One region of the Rhizobium sp. WSM1274 genome, then DNA from elsewhere that is predicted to be linked to it. Evidence: riboswitches for the same ligand, from Rfam matches in the RefSeq annotation. Region 1 holds a riboswitch; the other holds the start of a gene.
The links. Region 1 has a riboswitch for thiamine pyrophosphate ahead of thiM (hydroxyethylthiazole kinase). Riboswitches for the same ligand answer to the same signal wherever they lie in the genome.
Positions count from the first base shown of each region.

Region 2: it holds a riboswitch for thiamine pyrophosphate, as region 1 does, so the genes downstream of both, N2600_RS20895 (Ykof family thiamine-binding protein) here and thiM (hydroxyethylthiazole kinase) in region 1, are expected to answer to the same signal.

Region 1 is NZ_CP104140.1:268,729-278,488, reverse strand. It holds gene N2600_RS31095 (aminotransferase class V-fold PLP-dependent enzyme) at 1-318, opposite strand, end outside; gene N2600_RS31090 (RidA family protein) at 387-899, opposite strand; gene N2600_RS31085 (ABC transporter permease) at 950-1,819, opposite strand; gene N2600_RS31080 (ABC transporter permease) at 1,819-2,760, opposite strand; gene N2600_RS31075 (ABC transporter substrate-binding protein) at 2,841-4,367, opposite strand; gene N2600_RS31070 (DUF1349 domain-containing protein) at 4,594-5,178, shown strand; TPP riboswitch at 5,365-5,461, shown strand; gene thiM (hydroxyethylthiazole kinase) at 5,512-6,315, shown strand; gene thiE (thiamine phosphate synthase) at 6,312-6,947, shown strand; gene thiD (bifunctional hydroxymethylpyrimidine kinase/phosphomethylpyrimidine kinase) at 6,944-7,753, shown strand; gene N2600_RS31050 (spermidine synthase) at 7,915-8,595, shown strand; gene N2600_RS31045 (HpcH/HpaI aldolase family protein) at 8,599-9,390, opposite strand; gene N2600_RS31040 (hypothetical protein) at 9,491-9,694, opposite strand.
Region 2 is NZ_CP104138.1:4,222,963-4,232,722, reverse strand. It holds gene atpD (F0F1 ATP synthase subunit beta) at 1-657, shown strand, start outside; gene N2600_RS20930 (hypothetical protein) at 657-896, shown strand; gene N2600_RS20925 (F0F1 ATP synthase subunit epsilon) at 896-1,303, shown strand; gene N2600_RS20920 (sugar transferase) at 1,464-2,201, opposite strand; gene N2600_RS20915 (acyltransferase family protein) at 2,369-3,589, opposite strand; gene N2600_RS20910 (ABC transporter substrate-binding protein) at 3,710-4,720, opposite strand; gene N2600_RS20905 (ABC transporter ATP-binding protein) at 4,788-5,600, opposite strand; gene N2600_RS20900 (ABC transporter permease) at 5,597-6,403, opposite strand; gene N2600_RS20895 (Ykof family thiamine-binding protein) at 6,447-7,079, opposite strand; TPP riboswitch at 7,070-7,183, opposite strand; gene N2600_RS20890 (NADPH-dependent FMN reductase) at 7,428-8,024, opposite strand; gene soxR (redox-sensitive transcriptional activator SoxR) at 8,108-8,572, shown strand; gene N2600_RS20880 (SDR family NAD(P)-dependent oxidoreductase) at 8,690-9,460, shown strand; gene N2600_RS20875 (ArsR/SmtB family transcription factor) at 9,565-9,760, shown strand, end outside.

The sequences.
Region 1 (9,760 bases):
CACTTCGTTCTTCTCCGGCACGACATCCGGCAGCTTCTCGATCGCCAGCAGGTTATTGCCGGTGATCGCGCCGGCGACGGCGAGCGAAATACCGGCCGAGCAGGAGGCAGTGACGAAGCCCGCCTCGCCGCCGGTCAGCCTTGCGATGACGGCGCTTGCCTTGCGCTGCAGATCGTTGATCTCGACGAAGTGCGGCAGGATCGATGCCATCGCGCTGATCGCTTCGGGAACGACGATCGAGGCGCCGAGGCTGGTCATGGTGCCCGATACATTGATGACAGGGCGAAGGCCGAGCGACGGGCGGATATCAGTGAACATGGAGATCTCCAGGATTCTGGGTCGAAAAACAAAACATGGGGCGGTCGATCAAATGTGTCGAGCTTCCATCAGCCGTGCAAGGCGACGATCGCCTCGATCTCGACGGTGATGTTGCCGGGCAGCGAGCCGAAGCCGACGGCCGAGCGGGCATGTTCGCCGGCCGGCCCGAAGACTGCGATCAGCAGATCCGAGCAGCCGTTGATGACGCTCGGATGATCCTCGAAATCAGGCACGGCATTGACCATGCCGAGCAGCTTGACCACCCGCTTGACCCGGGAGAGATCGCCGAGCGCATTCTGCATGACGGCAAGCAGGTTGATGCCGGTCAGCCGCGCATGGCCATAGGCCCCCTCGACACTGATGCCAGCGCCGACCTTGCCGGCATGCAGGAAGCCGTCGGCCTCGCGCGGGCCCTGGCCGGAGAGGTAGAGCATATTGCCTTCGATCACGTGCGTGACGAAATTGGCGATCGGCGGCGGCGGCGGCGGAAGCGTTATGCCGAGGGCGGCAAGCCGTTCGTAAGGCGAGTTCTCGACCTTGCCGGCGGCGGTGGGAAACTGATTCACGCAAACTCCTGTCATGCAATTTTCGATTTAGCGAATTTCGATTGGGCCGACGCTTAGTCGGCGGATTAAAGATCCTTGCGAAGTCTCGGATCGAGCATGTCCCTGAGGCCGTCGCCGACCATCTGCAGCGACAGCACGGAGAGGATGATGGCGACACCCGGAAACAGCGTCATCCAATCGGCCTGGCCGATATACTGCCGGCCGGCGGCGATCATCGTTCCCCAGGTCGGGATTTCGGGACTGACGCCGAGGCCGAGGAAAGACAGGCCGGCTTCGGCGAGCATGGCGCTGGCGAAGAGGAACGTCGCCTGCACCAGGATCGGCGACAGCAGATTGCGCAGCACATGCCGCGTCATGATATGGAAGGTCGAAATGCCGAGCGCCCTCGCCGCCTCGACATAGGGCAGCTCGCGAATGACCAACGTCGAAGCGCGCACGATGCGGGCAAGCCGCGGCGCATAGACGATCGACAGCGCGATGATGACCGTCGTCAGCGACGGGCCGAGGGCGGCAACGAGCGCGATTGCCAGCAGAATATCCGGAAACGCCATCATTGCATCGATCAGCCGGGCGATCGGCGTGTCGAGCTTCTGGAAAAAGCCGGCAAGCAGGCCGAGCGTCACGCCGATCACGGCCGACAAGGTCACGACCGCAACACCGACGAGCAGCGACAGGCGGCCGGCGAAGATCGTCCGTGAGAAGACGTCGCGGCCGAATTCGTCGGTGCCGAAGACAAAGGTGCCGCTCGGCGGTTTCAGCCGATTGACGATGGAGAGCTTCGACGGCGAATAGGGCGCGACAAGAGGTGCGAGGACCGCCAGAAGCACGAAGATCGTCAGGATCAACAGACCCAGGGCGACCGTCTTGCGCTTCAGCAGGCGCCTGGCGAATTTGCTGCCCTCGCCTTCGATTGATTTAATTGCGATATCGGCCATCAGTAGCGCACCCTCGGATCGATCAGCAGATAGAGCATGTCGATCGCAAAATTGATCAGCACATAGAGGGCGGCGATGACGAGCAGCGCCCCCTGGATGACCGGATAGTCGCGGCGCAGGACCGCCGAGACGACAAGATTGCCGACACCCGGCAGGCCGAAGACAGTCTCGGTGACGACGGCGCCCGAAATCAGCACCGCTGCCGTCAGGCCGATCACCGTCAGGATCGGGATCAGTGCATTCTTCAGCGCGTGCTTGAGAATGACCCGGCGCTCGATCAGCCCCTTGGCGCGGGCCGTGCGGATATAATCGTCGCCAAGCACATCGAGCATCGACGCGCGGGTGAAGCGCAGGATCAGCGCCGAAGAGACAATGCCGAGCGCAAAGGCAGGCAGCGTCAGGTGATACATGCGCTCGAAGAAGGTCGAGCCCGGACCGCCATAACCCGAGACCGGGAAGAGGTTCAGCCTGACGGCGAAGAACTGCATCAGGATCAGGCCGAGCCAGAAGCTTGGAATGCTGGCGGCAAACATCGCGAGCGTCGTTGCCGCCTGGTCGACGAAGGAACCGCGCCGATAGGCGGCATAGATGCCGATCGGCAAGGCGATGATGCTGGCAATGGCGAGCGAAAACAAAGTCAGGAAGAAGGTCGGCTCGGCGCGGTCGAGCAGAGCCGAAGTGACCGGCATGTTGAGGAAGATCGACTGGCCGAGATCACCCTTCAGCAGCTGAGCGATATAATAGACATATTGCAGGCCGAGCGACTGATCGAGGCCGAGCCGGGACCTGAGGTCGGCAATATCCTGCGGCGTCGCATCCGGCCCGAGCATGACGGCGGCCGGATCTCCCGGTGTCACACGCACGATGACGAAGACGATCGTGACGACGAGAAACATCACGACGATCATGCCGAACAGGCGCTGGAGGATGTAGCGTATCATGAATGTCTGGCAAACCCTTGCAGATGCTGCAAAAAAGAAGACTGATACCGGCCACGATGGGCCGGTATCGCTGGCGATGTTTACTTCTTGATCGAAGCATTCCAAAAATACGGCCACGGAGCCGGATCGACGCCTTCGAGCTTGGTCGATTCCGCCGAAACCGCGTTGAAGTCGCCGATCTTCATGAAGGGTGCATCGGCATAGATCGCCTTCTGGACATCGGCCCAGAGCGCCACGCGCTTCTTCGGATCGACTTCCGATGTAAAGGCATCGACGGCGGCCTTGCGGGCCGGCGTATCCCACCAGCCCGGCGAACTGGTCGAGAGCGAGCCGATCAGCGCCGGCTCCGGCAGGAAGGGGCTATGGGTGATGTAGATATCCCAGAGCTTCGGATCGGTGCGGCGCTGGGTCAGCGTCGCCCAGTCCACAACCTGCATATCGACGGTGAAGCCGGCAAGCTTCAGATATTCGGCGGCGACCTGCGCCATCTTGTAATGGAACTCGTACTGGCGGCTGGTCAGGATGCGGATCGGCTCGCCATTATAGCCGGCCTTCTTGGCGGCGGCCGCCGCCCCTTCCGGATCGGCGACGTTATAGGCGCCTTCGACGCCGGCATCGGTCGACCAGGCAAAGGTCTTCGGATAGATGGCGCCGTCGAGCGCGTAGAAATCGGTGCTGCCGAAGGCCGCGGCCAGCATGTCTTCCATGCTGAGCGCCTGGCGGATCGCCTTGCGGACCTCGACATTCCCGGCAATACCTTCCTTCGTGTTGAAGACGAAGACCGGATAACCGAAGGGCTTGAGGATGATCGGCTGCGAGGCGGTCGAAGCCTTCAGCTTGTCGTAGGATTCGACGGGGATCGAGTCGACATAATCATACTGGCCGGAAACAGCGGCTTCGACGCGGGTGTTCGGATCCGGCACCGGCACGAAGCGGATCTCATCAAGATATTGATGACGGGCGCCGCCATAACCATTGCTGTCGCCTTCGCGGGACTTATAGCCATCGAAACGGACGAGCTGGATATACTGGTCGGCCTTGCGCTCCTTCAGCATGTAGGGACCGGTGCCGATGAAGTCCTTCATCGGCTCGTCCTGCTTTTCGGAAGGGATGATGATCGCGGCCGAATTGTTGAAGGCGAGCAGCGAGGTCAGCGGCGCATAGGGCTGCTTCAGCGCAATCTTGACGGTCGCCGGATCGACGGCGGTGACGGACTCGATGAAGCCGGCCACCTGCTTGCCGCGCGAAGCGATCTTCATCCAGCGGCCAAGCGAGGCGACGACATCTTCCGAGGTCATATCGGTATTGTCGTGGAACTTGATGCCGGTTCTGAGCTTGATCGTATAGGTTTTGCCGTCGGCGCTGATCTCAGGCAGGCTTTCGGCCAGAAGCGGCGTTACGTTCCAGCTCTTGTCGAAGGTGTAGAGCGTTTCGAAAATGTGTTGCGTGACGATGCCGACCAGATCGGCCGTCGACGACATCGGATCGAGCGTTGGCGGTTCGCCGATCGTCGCGACGTTGATGACGCCGCCCTTTTCCTGGGCAAGGAGTGTCGAAGGCAGGGCGATGAGCGCAGTGCCGAGAAGGAATGCGATCAGTGTTTTCATGTGAGAGCTCCCGTTTAGTTCCACAATTATGTAATTCATCTTTTTGTAACAGAATAGGAGATGGATCGATCCTGTCAAGCACGAGCGACGGATTATGCTAGGGCGGATAGCCGGACGCCGGAAAAACACACAATCTTCGGCTGCGCCGGCCTGCACCACGGCCGCGCATTATGCCAAGGTGAGGCGATCGCCCTGCGGTGAGGCTTCAACGGAACGGGAGAACAGGATGAGCATCGACTTCAATGACGGCAAATGGCTGAACGAGCCCGCACACTGGCAGGCGAACGAAGCCGGCCTTACCTTGACCACCGATGAGAAAACCGATTTCTGGCGAGAAACCCATTACGGCTTCACCCGCGACAGCGGTCATTTCCTCGCCTTTCCCACCACCGACGGCTTCACCGCGCAGATCCGCGTCCAGGGCGAATTCCGCACCCTCTACGACCAGGCCGGCCTGATGGTGCGCATCGACGAGAAACGCTGGGTGAAAACAGGCGTCGAGTTCACCGACGGCGAAGCCTTCCTCAGCACCGTCGTCACCGACGGCAAATCCGACTGGTCCGTCGCTCAGCCCTTCCGCGAATTGGAAGATTTCCGCATCCGCGTGACGGTCGCCAACGGCGCGATGCGCATCCAGGCTTCACGCGACGGACGCCGCTGGCCGCTACTGCGGTTAGCGCCCCTCCCGGCTGCCGAGCGCTACGAAGTCGGCCCGACCGCCTGCACGCCGGAGCGCAGCGGGCTGAGGGTGCGGTTTTCGGAGTTTTCGATTGGGCCGGCGATTACCACCGATCTTCATGACTTGAGCTAGCGGATTTCGATGTCGTATTCTCGACGGCAATATACGAATCCAGATAGTGGAGTCCAAGAGGCACCCCGGCAGAGATTATCCGCGGGGTGCGCATCTCTTAAAATCGTTCATCGTCATCGCGCGGCGCAGCCGCAGGACTGTCATTTTCGAGATGACATCCGCCCCGTTCTCTGCGAAAAAGGGCGTGATGAGAGACAGGGGCGTTCGTCGACAGACGGGCTGAGAAGCACCCTTCGAACCTGAACCGGATAATGCCGGCGGAGGGAGTCGCTCGGGGCCGCGGCACCGTCCGCATGAACCGCCCCGTGCCCGCCCCCGCCTGAAAGGGGCCATATGCAGACCAGGACCACACCAGGAGCGATGCTGAAGGCGATGCGCGAGAAGCCGCCGCTCGTTCAGTGCATCACCAATTACGTCGCCATGAACATCGCCGCGAATGTCCTGCTTGCATCAGGCGCCTCGCCCGCCATGGTGCATGCCGCGGAAGAAGCCGGCGAATTCGCCGCGATCGCCAGCGCTGTGACAATCAATATCGGCACGCTGTCGACGCAATGGATCGACGGCATGCAGGCGGCTGCGAAGGCGGCGACATCAGCCGGCAAACCCTGGGTGCTCGATCCGGTCGCCCATTATGCCACCGCCTTCCGCCGCAATGCGGTCGCCGAACTGCTGGCGCTGCGCCCAACCATCATCCGCGGCAACGCGTCCGAGATCATCGCGCTTGCCGGCGGAGAAAGCCGCGGCCAGGGGGTCGACAGCCGCGACCCGGTCGAGCAAGCGGAAGGTTCGGCGCGATGGCTTGCCGAGCGGCAGCGGGCGGTCATCGCCGTAACCGGCGCCGTGGATTTCGTCACCGACGGCGAGCGGGCCGTGCGCATCGAAGGCGGATCGGTCCTGATGCCGCAGGTCACGGCACTCGGCTGCTCGCTCACCTGCCTCGTCGGCGCCTTTGCCGCGACGGCACCTCAGGATATCTTCGGCGCGACGGTCGCAGCCCTTGCAACCTTCGCCATCGCCGGCGAGGAGGCCGCCCTTGGGGCGGCCGGCCCCGGCTCCTTCTCCTGGCGCTTCCTCGATGCGCTGGCCGCGCTCGACGCCGAAACGCTGGATGCCCGGGCAAGGATATCAGCCGCATGAAGGCTTTCGACCTTTCGCTCTATCTCGTCCTCGACCCCGATCTCTGCGCCGGGATCGGCATGGTCGAAACAGCGCGCCTTGCCGTTGCCGGCGGCGCCACCATGGTGCAGTTGCGTGACAAAAATGCCGGCACCATCAGGATGATCGAGACCGGCCGCGCCTTGAAACAGGCGCTGGATGGGACGGGCGCGCTTCTCATCGTCAACGATGACGTCGAGGCGGCCATCGCCATCGGCGCCGATGGCCTGCACATCGGCCAGGAGGATATGGATGCGCGCAGAGCGCGGGCCATGGTCGGTGCCGAGATGATCCTTGGCCTGTCGGTCGAGAGCGAGGCGCTTGCGAACGCCGTCGATCCTGGCTTGGTCGACTATACCGGCGTCGGGCCGGTGTTTGCGACACCGACCAAGGCCGATCACAAGCAGCCGATCGGCTTTGACGGCCTTGCAAGGCTGGTCAAGGCCTCGCCGGTGCCATCCGTCGCGATCGGCGGGCTCAAGGTAGATCATGTCGGCCAGGTGTTCGCCGCCGGCGCCCGGGGGCTTGCCGTCGTCTCCGCCATCTGCGGTTCGCCCGACCCCGAAGCGGCCACCCGCCGCATCGCCGCAGAAATTCGAAAGGCCCGCGCATGATCCGCAACGTTCTCTCGATCGCCGGCTCCGATCCCTCCGGCGGCGCCGGCATCCAGGCCGACCTCAAGGCCTTTTCCGCCCGCGGCGTCTACGGCATGGCGGTGCTGACCGCGCTGACGGCGCAGAACACGCAAGGGGTGAGCGGCGTGCATCTGGTGCCGCCGCAATTCGTCGCCGATCAGATCAATGCCGTCTTTGCCGATGTGCGCGTCGATGCCGTCAAGATCGGCATGATCGCCAATGCCGGCATCGCCGACGCCGTTGCCGGTGCGCTGACCGACCACCGCGACATTCCGATCGTCATCGACCCTGTCATGATCGCCAAGGGTGGAGCCGCCCTACTGGCGCCCGAAGCGGTCGACGTCCTGACCCGCCGGCTGCTGCCGCTTGCCACGCTTCTGACTCCGAACCTGCCGGAAGCCGCCGCCCTGCTGCACCAGCCGGTCGCGACAAACCGCGCTGACATGGCGGCGCAGGCCGAGCGCCTGCTGGCGCTTGGCCCGGTCGCGGTGCTGGTCAAGGGCGGCCATCTCGACAGCGACGAGAGCCCTGACGTGCTTGCTACCGCCGCCGGTCTGCACTGGTTCGAAGCCAGGCGCGTGCCGACCAAGAACACCCACGGCACCGGCTGCACGCTGTCCAGCGCGCTGGCGGCCGAGCTTGCCAAGGGCGCTTCGGCGCGGGAGGCCGTCGCCATCGCCAAGGATTACCTCGCCGGCGCGGTCGCGGCTGCCGGTTACCTCACCGTCGGCTCCGGCCATGGACCTGTCCAGCATTTTCATGCACTCTGGAAAGGCGGCGAATAGGCACTCGCTCAACCAAACATGCCGACCGAAACGGCCGGCCATTGGGCGAGCTTTACAAGAGCTGGGCGGACCCGTCGGTGCGGATGATCTGAAGCGGCTTGCTGGCCTCGTCGCCTGCCCTATGCTAGGGGACAGTCCCTTTCATAAGAGGCGAAGCCGTCATGCTGCCATGGATCCAGCTCGATTCCGCGACCATTCCCGGTGAATACGGCGAATTGCGGCTGAAGCGGCGCGGCAGCGAGTTCTCGATCATGCTCGGCGCCAACGAGCTGATGAACAGCCGTCTCAGCGGCTCGGAGGAGGCACTGGCGACCCTTTCCTGGGATCGGATCAAGGCGCACCCGAAGCCGCGGATCCTGATCGGCGGCCTCGGCATGGGCTTCACCCTGCGCGCCGCCCTCGCCGTCCTTCCCGAAGATGCCGGCGTCACCGTCGCCGAACTGGTGCCGGCCGTCGTCGCCTGGGCACGCGGGCCGATGGCCGAGGTCTTCAAGGGCTGTCTCGACGATCCGCGGGTCGGCATCCATCAGGGCGATGTCGGCGACGCGATCCGCACCGGCAAGGCCGCCTATGACGCCATTCTGCTCGATGTCGATAACGGTCCTGATGGCCTGACCCGCAAATCCAACGACCGGCTCTACGATTTTGCCGGCCTTCGCGCCGCCGGCGACGCGTTGCGCCCAGGCGGCGTGCTCGCCGTTTGGTCGTCCGGTCCGGACCCGGATTTCACGCGGCGTCTCAAGGATAGCGGTTTTTCCGTCGATGCGGTCAACACGCGCGCCAACGGCAAACGCGGCGGCGCCCGCCACGTCATCTGGCTGGCCGTCAAATCGGTGAAATGACGCTCAAGCAGAAGCGATCCTGCGGGCGGCATTGATGGCGCGGCGGGCGCCGGAGCGCAACTGCGCGGTCTCGGCGCCGGCAATGACCAGATCGAAGCCGAACTTCAGCAGTTCGCCAGCCCGCTCGCCGTCACCGGCGAAGGCGCAGGCGAATTTGCCATGGGCACGGCAGCGCGAAACCGCATGCTGCATGGCGCTGTCGATCTCGGCGGCGTTCGGCGCCACCTGATCGCCGTTCGACAGCGCGATCGAAAGGTCGGAAGGGCCGATGAAAATGCCATCGATGCCGGCAACGCCGAGGATGCCGTCGATCGCCTCGAGGGCTGCCCGGGTCTCGATCATGGCGACGGCGACGGTGAGCGCATTGGCGTTCTTCAGATAATCATCGGCCGACAGGCCTGTATGGTTGAGCGCCAGCGACGGTCCCCAGCTGCGTTCGCCGAGAGGCGGGTATTTGGTGGTCTTGACGAAGGCTTGCGCGTCTTCGGCCGAATTGATCATTGGCGCGATGATGCCAGAGGCGCCGGCATCGAGCAGGCGCGAGGCGGACGCGAAATCACCGACCGGAATGCGCGCCAGCGCCGGCTTGCCGGCAAGGCGCACCTGGGCAACGGCGTTCGCTGCCGAGGGCATGTCCCACATGCCGTGCTGCATATCCAGCACGATGGTGTCGAAGGCCTCCTGCGCCAGGTGATTGGCGAGCGTAGCGTCGGGAATACCGATCCAGGCGGAGATCATGCCGCCCCGGTGCTGCCTGATCCTGTCCGCAAATCCGTCGATATCAGCTGCGCTCATGCCATTCTCCTCAATTCGACAGGCCGCCAGCGGCCAGATATTTCACCTCGAGGAACTCGTCGATGTCGAATTCCCTCAAAGCCGTGCACGGGTTGCCGGCTCATCCTCTCCGGCGCAGCCGTGAAATAATAATTGTCACAGCGAGCCCGGCGACGACCATGATGCTTCCCCAGAGAACCCAGATGCTTTGGTTGATCATGAAACTGGACGCGGGATAGGGAAAATAGCCGCTTCCCTGGGCGATCCAGATCAGTCCCAGGAGGATCATGAGCAGTCCAACGATGTATCCGACGGTTCGCGACATGTTTCGGCCCTTCCTTATGAATCGATGCCACAATGTCGATCGACGCCAGTCATGACAAGGCTTCTC
Region 2 (9,760 bases), on a different replicon from region 1:
TTCCGCTTCACGCAGGCAGGTTCCGAAGTGTCGGCTTTGCTGGGCCGCATCCCGTCGGCCGTCGGTTATCAGCCGACGCTGGCAACTGACATGGGCCAGATGCAGGAGCGCATCACCACGACGACGACTGGCTCGATCACCTCGGTCCAGGCCATTTACGTTCCGGCCGACGACTTGACCGACCCGGCGCCGGCAACTTCGTTCGCCCACCTTGACGCAACGACGGTTCTGTCGCGCTCGATCGCTGAAAAGGGTATCTACCCGGCCGTCGATCCGCTCGACTCCACGTCGCGCATGCTCGATCCGCTGGTCGTCGGTGAAGAACATTACGACGTCGCCCGCAAGGTCCAGTCGACGCTGCAGCGCTACAAGGCCCTGCAGGACATCATCGCCATCCTTGGCATGGACGAACTGTCCGAAGAGGACAAGATTGCTGTCGCCCGCGCCCGCAAGATCGAGCGTTTCCTGTCGCAGCCGTTCTTCGTCGCCGAAGTCTTCACAGGTTCGCCGGGTAAGCTGGTTGCTCTGGAAGACACGATCAAGGGCTTCAAGGGCCTCGTCAACGGCGAATACGATCACCTGCCGGAAGCTGCCTTCTACATGGTCGGCTCGATGGAAGAAGCGGTCGAAAAGGCCAAGAAGCTCGCAGCTGCTTAATGAGCGACGCGCTGGGCGAGATATTCTGCTGCGACTCCCTGAAGGGGGTCGTGGCGGATCTTCCGGAACCAGCCGCGCCGACCGTCTATCGCGCCGATAACGGCGTGCTGATGATGGTGGTGGGTCTGGTTCGAAGCGAGGAAGGGCTCGGTTATCTCGACCAAGCGATAATGCACTGCCCGTTCTGCGGGACTAAATTGCAAGATGCGAAAGCCATAGCCGAGAAGGTAAGTCACTGATGGCTGACAATTTCAACTTTGAGCTCGTTTCGCCGGAGCGCCTGCTGCTGTCGGAGATGGTAACCGAGGTCGTTATCCCTGCGACTGAAGGCGAGATGACGGTCATGGCAAACCATGCACCGACGATGACGACGATCAAGCCGGGCGTCGTGAGCGTACGTTCGGCCTCCGGCAAGAAGCAGAATTACGTCGTGTTCGGCGGTTTTGCCGATATCCTGCCGACTGGCTGTACATTGCTTGCCGAATCCGCGGTTCCGGTCGAGGAACTCCAGAAGGACGAGCTGACGCGCCGCATCGAGGCTGCCCGCGAGGAACTCGAACATGCCGAACTGCATGAGCACAAGTCGAAGCTCGAGCACTTCATCATGGAAATGACGCATCTGCGCGGCGTCGTTGAACAGGATTGACTACAATCGGTAAGATCCATGAAAAGCGGCCGCGACGGCCGCTTTTTTGTTTCTGCCGTCATCTGTCGGTGTGCGGAAAAACCGGGCTGTCGGCCGAGCTGAAATGAAGACGCGCAGCGCTGTAGGACCGCCTACTGCTGGCGGTGATGCCGGAACATTCTCAGAAGCCCGTGCCGCCGCGCAGCTCGATGGCGACTGTCCGGAGCAGTATCTTCAGGTCGAGCAGCAGGCTGAAATTCCTGACATAATAGATATCGCAGGCAATGCGGGCGCGGGCTTCCAGCGGTCGCGTCGTCGGGCCCCGCCAACCGCGTGTCTGCGCAAGACCGGTGATGCCGGGGCGCATGATGTGGCGCTGATGGTAGTCCGGCACCAGTTCCTCGTAGAGCTTGCCGGCTGCCCGCATGTTGATGGCGTGGCAGCGCGGGCCGACCAGCGACATCTCACCCCTGAGGACGTTGAAAAGCTGCGGCAGCTCGTCGATATTGGTCTTGCGGAGCACCGCGCCGATGCCGGTCACCCGGCTGTCGCCCTTGACCGTCTGTTGAACCCCGCTCGGATCACAAGCTTCGGCGCGCATCGACCGGAACTTGAAGACCGTGATCTTGCGGCCGTTCATCCCCCAGCGGATCTGGCGAAAAAACACCGGACCGCCATCGTCGAATTTGATGAAAAGCGCGATTGCCAGAAAAAGCGGCGCCAGCACCATGAGGGCGCTGACGGAGGCGACGATGTCGATCAACCGCTTCACACCCAGCCGCACCGCCATTTTTCTTTCGACAGGGGAAAAGCTATCCGGCTGGCGAATGTTGGAGTTCGCTATAACCAGGATCTTGGTTTTGTCCTGACGCTGAGACGGATCGAAGCGTGAATTCGTCTTCGAAGTAAAAGCATTCATTACGCAAGGTCCAGAAGTTTAGATGCGGTACTGAACAACAGTGAGACAGATACAGGGTCACGTATCGTTTGTCATCGGTATAAATAAAAATTTGATAACCCTAAAGACGCCAAAAATGGGAGTATTTCGCGTTAACCTTAATGCCTGTAGTTGCGCTTGCGGGAAATTTATACTTTGAAAGGAGTAGCCCGAATGGGTTGATGCGACGTCAGCCGGTTTCCGAAATCGATCGCCGGCTTTTCCAGCAGGAAGTAGCTGAGGCTCGCGACCAGAAGGATGAGCGCCGCCGCCAGCCCGCAAGATTGCAGCCAGCCGATAACGACATTCTCCGAGGAGACGCCAAATGAGCCTGAGTCGAGCCTCTGAATCAATATCAGGATGATCTCCTGCCAGATATAGATGCCGAATGAGATCTTTGCGATGTAGCGGACTGGAGCGTTGTCGAGCAGCCTGCCCAGGTGTTGCGAATGGCTGAGCGAAACGAGCGCCGTTGCAACCGCCAGTGGAAAGACCGGAAAACCATAGGGGATTTCGAGCCAACCGTAAGCTTCGGCGGAGCCGCCGGGCGATATCACGAGGCGGTAGCCGGCAACGGCGAGGGCCAGGGCCGTTGCGGCATCGAACCAGGAGGAGCGTCTTGTTGGCAGCATGACCTCGACGCCCGCGGCAAGCGCACCGAGCGCGAAGACGGCAAAGAAGCCGATTGGATTATATCTCGGCATCCACTCCTTCGCCCCGCCCTGCAGGCCGTACTGCCAGCCGCGTCCGATGTCGTCGAGCGGAAGCAAGCTCAGGATCAGCACATGGGCGAGAAGTACGGTTGCGATGACGCAAAGCCAGGCGAAGCGGGCAAGCAACGGGCGCTGCCTCAGGACGGGCAGACGGAACAGCAGGAGAAAGCAGATCGGCAGGAGCACATAGCTGGTGACCTCGAAGGGGATAGACCAGAGCGGCCCGTCGGCTTCGACAGGAAACAAGGTGCGCCAATGCCACTGGCTCATGAACAGCAGCCCCGAGACGTAGCGAAGTGCAAGCTCCGGCGTCAGCGGCAGGGCAAGCAGCGTCAGGCTGAGGGCGAAGCCGATGGTGGCGGCGAACCAGAAGCCCGGAGAGATGCGCGCCGCCCTGCGGATCGCGTAATGCCGGAGGCTCGGCATGGCGCTGCCGGCGTCGAGCGCGCGCCAGAAGGGATGGGCAAGAAGAAAGCCGCTGAGCACGAAGAAGATGGCGACGCCGAAATTGCCGAAGCGGAGGATGTGTGCAGTCGGTCCGAGTTCATCGGGGATTCTGCGCATATCCAGCCGCAGCGCGAGGTGGTGGGCGAGCACCAGCAGACAGGCCGTCGCGCGCAGAAAGTCCGCTCCGGCGAGTCTCTCCTGTTGTCGCATTTTGTCCCCCGTCCTGCCAAGAGCATGATGCCGAAAAGTGTGAGCGGTTTTCGGACGACATCATGCTCCGGGTCTCGGACTTTGCAGCGGAAAGCCGCGACGGGCAAGGCAGGGGCGGGCTCAGGCGAGGAGTTCGTTGGTATAATAGGTGGAAAAATCCGGCTTCTCTTTGAGTGCGGCGCCATTGGCATCGACCAGAATGCCGTTTTCGACCAGGAAGCCGCCGATGGCGTCGGCCTTTGCCGGGTCGATCGTACCGATCACACCGGCCTCGGATTTTAGGAAGTGCCCCTCGATCAATGCCTTCTGAGAAGCCTTTACCAGTTCCGTATTCATCAGTGCGCCGTTGCTTCCAGCGATCAGCAGGTCGCAGGCTTCGTCGGGATGGTCGACGGAATAGGCATAACCCTTTCGTGTCGCCTGGATGAAGGCGCGGGCGTGCTCCCGACTTGCGGAGAGATAGGCGTCGCTGGAGACGATGACCGTCGTCTGCTCGTCGGGAATGCCATAATCGGAATAGTGGAAGCGGCCGATCTTCCGATTTTCCAGCTCGGCGGCGATGCCTTCCCAGGTGTAGATCTCCAGCGTGAAATCGATCGAGCCATTGTCCAGCGCCTCGTAAGCGGAGGTGCCGAGGGTGACGGTCTTGACGTCGCCTTTGCCGCCGTCATTGCGGATCATCGCGGAGATCAGCGCGCTCTCCCAGGTGCCGCCAAAGCCACCATAGGTCTTGCCGTCGAGGTCTTTGGGGCTCTTGATGTCGTCGCGTCCGCCCTTGAAGATCAGGCGTGCGGTTTCCGTCTGGACGACACCGTAGACCATCTTCACGTCACCGCCGCCAGCGCGTTGCGTGAGGGTTTCGATCTCGCTGCTGATGCCGAAATCGGCAACACCGTTGGACACCAGCGTCCCGGCGCTGGTATCGGTGAAGGGAAGAATTTCGACATCGAGGCCGGCATCGGCATAGAAGCCCTTCGCCTTGGCGACATAGATGCCGATATGGTTGGTGTTGGGTGTCCAGTCGAGCGCCATGCGGACCTTTGCGGGCGCCGATTGGGCGAAGGCGGTGCGGCCGGCGAGGCTTGCCGCGATGGCGGCGAAGATCGTCTGGCGACGGGTGAGAAGCAGCATGGTGACCTCCTCAGGTCTCTAAGCATGATGCCGAAAAGTGTGAGCGGTTTTCGGACGACATCATGCTCTAACTCTTTAAATTAGAACAGGATTCAGATTTTAGGCCGACCGGCCCAAAATCATCCTGTTCCAGCGGATGAAGCAGGGTTTGCAGGATTTCGGTTTCGATCGCCTGGGCCGCCGGAGAGCCGAGATCGGCAATGCTTCTCGGACGGGGCAGGGGAACGCGGAATTCGCGGATGATACGCGCCGGACGGGCCGAAAGTACGTAGATCCGGTCGGAGAGGAACACGGCCTCGCGAACGTCGTGGGTGATCAGCAGCGCCGTCCAGCGATGTTCGGTCCACATGCCCTGCAGCCATTCCTGCATCTGCATGCGTGTCAGCGCGTCCAGCGCGCCGAAAGGCTCGTCGAGCAGCAGCATGTCCTGGGTCTGGACGACGGTGCGCAGCAGCGCGGCGCGCTGGCGCATGCCGCCGGACAGTTCGGAGGGGTAGCGATGCTCGAAGCCGGCGAGGCCGAAGCGCTCGAACAGAGGTGCGATGGCGGTGCGGGCCGCGCGGCGGCTCATACCGTGCACCTCAAGGCCGAGTGCCGCATTGTCGATGATCCGGCGCCAAGGCATCAGCGCATCGCGCTGCGGCATGAAGGCAAAGGAATGCGGCGCCTGTTCCAGCGGCGTGCCGTTGAAAAGCATAGTGCCGGAATCGGGCCGAAGCGCCTGGGTCATCAATCGAAGTACGGTCGATTTTCCGGAGCCGGATGGGCCGACGATCGAAACGAACTCGCCGCTTTCGACAGCGAGCGAAATATCGTCCAGCACCTTCATGCCGTCGAAGGACTTCGAGATATTGCTGAGTTCAACCATTCTATCGCTCATCGCCGCCGCTCCCCGGATGGTTGCCAGGGCATGACGAGGCGCTGAATGATCAGCGTCGCTGCGAAGAGGCAGAGTGTCAGCACGGCGCTGACGATAACGGCGGCGAGCACGAGATCGGGACGAAAATTGTTCTTGGCATTGAGGATATAGATGCCGAGGCCGCGGGCGGCGCCGGCATATTCGGCAAAGATCGCGCCGACGACGGCATAAGTGATCGAGATCCGCAGACCGGCGAAGAAATAGGGCAGCGAGGAGGGGAGCCGTGCCAGGCAGAAAACGCGCCAGCGGCTCGCCTTCATCGAATTCAGCAATTCGGCGATGTCGCGGTCGGTCGATTCATAGCCCTGCAGCAAGGCGACGAGCAGTGGGAAGAAGGTGACGAGCGCCACCAGCAGGATCTTCGGCAACAGGCCGAAGCCGAACCAGAGGACGACGAGGGGCGCGATCGCCACCAGCGGCAGGGTCTGGCTGGTGATGAAGATCGGCAGCAATGCCCGGCGCATGAAGGGTACGAAATCCATGAGGATCGAGGCAGCGAAGGCGAAAGCAAGCGACAGGGCGAAACCTCCGAGTGTCGCGCCGAGCGTCGGCCAGGTATTGGCGATCAGTGCCTCGCGGTTCAGCCAGCCCTGGATGACGATGCGCGAAGGCGCCGGCAGGATGGATGGTTTGATGCCGGAAAGATCGACATAGAGTTCCCACGCCGCCAAAAAAACGCAACCGGCAAGCAAGGCGGGTATGCCCCGGTAGAGAGCGGCGCTGAGCGCGGCAAGGCGCGAATCCGATGGTTTTGACAGTGTCATCAGCGTTCGATTTCAAGCTTTCGTCGGGAGCAAATTTAAGGTGCTATAGCGTCCTTGGCGCGTCTGAAAAGACGCGCGGCGCTGTATTGGCCGACACCGTGACGTCGAGGGTCACATGCCCTTCGGGGTCGCCGAAGCGAAAGAAGGCCTCACGAATGGTGGCGAAGACCGCGCCGGCATCGCCAGAAAGCCTAGTGCAGAAATTCTTGGCGCGGTCGAAAGTGCCGGAGCGCTTCAGGAAGTCGATGCAGCCATAGATCTCGTCCATATGGGTACCGGTGCCCATGACGTAGAGCGAGAATTGCGCAGCGGTCGGCAGTCCGCTCTCGATGGTGATGTCAACGGCGGCATGTGCGGCTCTTATGCGCTCGGCAAGCGGCTCCGCCTGACCGAGGGAAGGGTTGACGCCGCAGATGGCGTCGTCGGGCTCGCCGGGGCAGCCGCGTGAAACGGCGGCGGACAGCACGCAATGTTCGCCGGTCCTTGCGGCGGCGACGAAAAGATCGTGCATGGCGGCGAAGAGGATGTCAGGCGGGCCGACCAGCAGTGTGGAGATGTCATCGGTCTCGATGCGCAGCCGGTCGCGATAGGGATCGAGCGCCTTGACGGCATCGAAAATGATGCCGACGAAATTGCCGGACATCGGATAGAGTGACACTTGTGCGCCTGAGAACATCTGAACCTCGCTCCGCTGGCATTACCCAGATCAGCTTTGAAGGGTCCAGAGGCTTGCGCCTCACATCTCAGCCCCGGCGATACGGAGCTCCCCTGTTATTTGCGCGGAAACTATCACCGGGGTTTTCTCCCCGCAACAGCAAAATTGCGAACCCGTCCGCGCGGTCGGAACGAAGCCGAGGTGACGGAAAACACCCGGACGGAGGTCCTGCCCGGGTGTTCCCAATGGTTCCGTACCTGCCGGGAACGGAACCGGAGCTTCCTGCCTCAGGCGGCTGGCGCATAACCCCGAAAATCGGAATCGATTTTCGGAAAGGATCATGCGCAGATTCAAAGTGATAGAGCGCCCTTAGCGTGTCTGAAAAGACACGCGGCGCTCTATTCCGGCATAAGGACGATCGCTACGGGCAGTGACGAGTGCCCGCGTCCACCATTCCAGCCTCGCCATCATCCGATCGAGCAAACGCAGTGCATCGGCGGGATTGTCGAGCCGCCCGTCCGTGTCGAAGCGGTTCCAAGGTGCGGCAAAGCTCACCGAATCGCGCATCGTGACGGCGTGGAGTTCGGCAAAGACGAGCCGCAGCTGTTCGACGGCGCGCAGGCCGCCGGATATGCCGCCATAGGAAACGAAGGCAACCGGCTTGCCCTGCCAGGGCTCGAAGAAGAAATCGATGATCGACTTCAACGAGGCGGTGAAGCTGTGGTTGTATTCCGGCGTGACGATGATGAAGGCGTCGGCCATGCCAAGTCGCCTGGCGAGCCTGTCGATTTCGGGGTGCGTCATGTCACGGTTGGCCGGCAGCGCGAAATCCAATGGGTCGATGATGTCGATATAAAATTGCGGGAAGCGGAGGAGTTCCTGCGTCAGCCATTTGACCACCCGGTCGCAGATGCGGCCCTCTCTCGTGCTCCCATAGATGACAGCCAGCCTGGTGGGTGTTTGCATGCGTTGCTCCTTGTTGCGATTGGACTTTACGATTGCGGGAGCAAGGGTTATAAAACCTCAACTAATATTGAGGTCAAGAGGCGATGGACACAATTCCTGCAGCGCCGCTCGGCAAGCTCCTGACGGTCGGCGAAGTGGCAGAGCGCAGCGGCCTGGCCGTCTCGGCGCTGCATTTTTACGAGACCAAGGGGCTGATCTCGAGCATCCGCTCCCGCGGCAATCAGCGGCGCTATGGGCGCGACGTGCTTCGCCGGCTCGGCATCATCAAGGTGGCGCAGCGTGTCGGCATTCCGCTTTCGGAAATCCAGGCGGCGTTCACGTCCCTGCCGCAGGGGCGCACGCCGACCGTCGCCGACTGGCAGACGCTGTCGGCGCGTTGGAAGGATGATCTCGACGCGCGAATCAGGCGGCTTAGTCTGCTGCGCGACCGTCTGACCGGCTGCATCGGCTGCGGCTGCCTGTCGATCGAAAGCTGTCCGTTGCGCAATCCCTGCGACCGGCTGGGCAAGGAAGGGCCAGGCGCGCGGCTTCTGGAGGCCGAAAGCTAATCTTCCGCCGGAAGCCTTGCCGGAAAGATGGATGCGCGCCTTTCTTTCGGTCGGCGCGCTCATATGTTAAGGGCGAATGACGCAACCGGCGGCACTGTCCGCGAGGAGGACGGCTTCGTGTTCCATCCCAGACTATTCGAAAATCGCAATGTGGTCGTTACCGGCGCCGGTCGCGGCATCGGCCTTGAGGTGGCCCGGCAGTTCCTGGACTGCGGTGCGAGGGTGATCGTCCATACCGGGCGAAAGCCGGGACGCGACCTGCCGGATTTCCTGCTGACGGCTGAATCGGAAAGACGGGCGCTGCTGCTGCACGCCGATTTCTCCGCGGCCGGCGGGGCAGCGCAATTTGCTGAAGATGCTCTCGCCTTCTTCGACAAGGTCGATGTGCTCGTCAACAATGCCGGCACCATGCTTGGCCGTTTTCCCGCTGCCACACTCACCGACGCAGAATATGAGGCGGTCGTGCGGCTCAACCAAACATCGGTGGTGGCGCTGACGCGGGCGCTGCTGCCGGCATTGAAGGCGGCTGAAGCCGCTGCCATCGTCAACACGGTTTCGATTTCGGCGCTGACCGGCGGCAGCCCCGGTTCTTCGATCTATTCGGCCTCGAAAGCCTTCGTTGCGACTTATTCCAAGGCGCTTGCCCGTGAGCTCGCACCGGACGGAATCCGCGTCAATTGCGTGTCGCCAGGAACGATCGAGACGGATTTCCATGAACGCTATTCCTCCCGCGAAAAGCTTGAGCAGACGAGAAATTCCATCCCCCTGCAGCGGCTCGGCACGCCGGAGGACTGCGCTCCCGCCTATCTGTTCCTCGCGGCTCCCTCGCTCTCGGGCTACATCACCGGACAGGTGATCGAAATCAACGGCGGTCAGCTTATCTGCTGATTTGCTTGGACCTTTTTTGGCATTTCATCACTTTTGACCAATTCGCATTTGCGAATATGCTATTTGTGCTGATCTACCTCATCGCCTCTCTTCCGAGATCCAGAATGCCGTTGCCCAAACCCGAGCCGGGGATCACCGGCCAGGAATTGCACAAACTCGCTGGAAAAGCCGACGAGGCGAGCGATCTGCTGAAAGCGCTAGCGCACCAGACGCGACTTCTGATCCTCTGCATACTGGCGAACGAGGAGCGGACGGTGAGTGAAATCGAAAATATCCTCGGCATACAGCAGGCAATGGTCT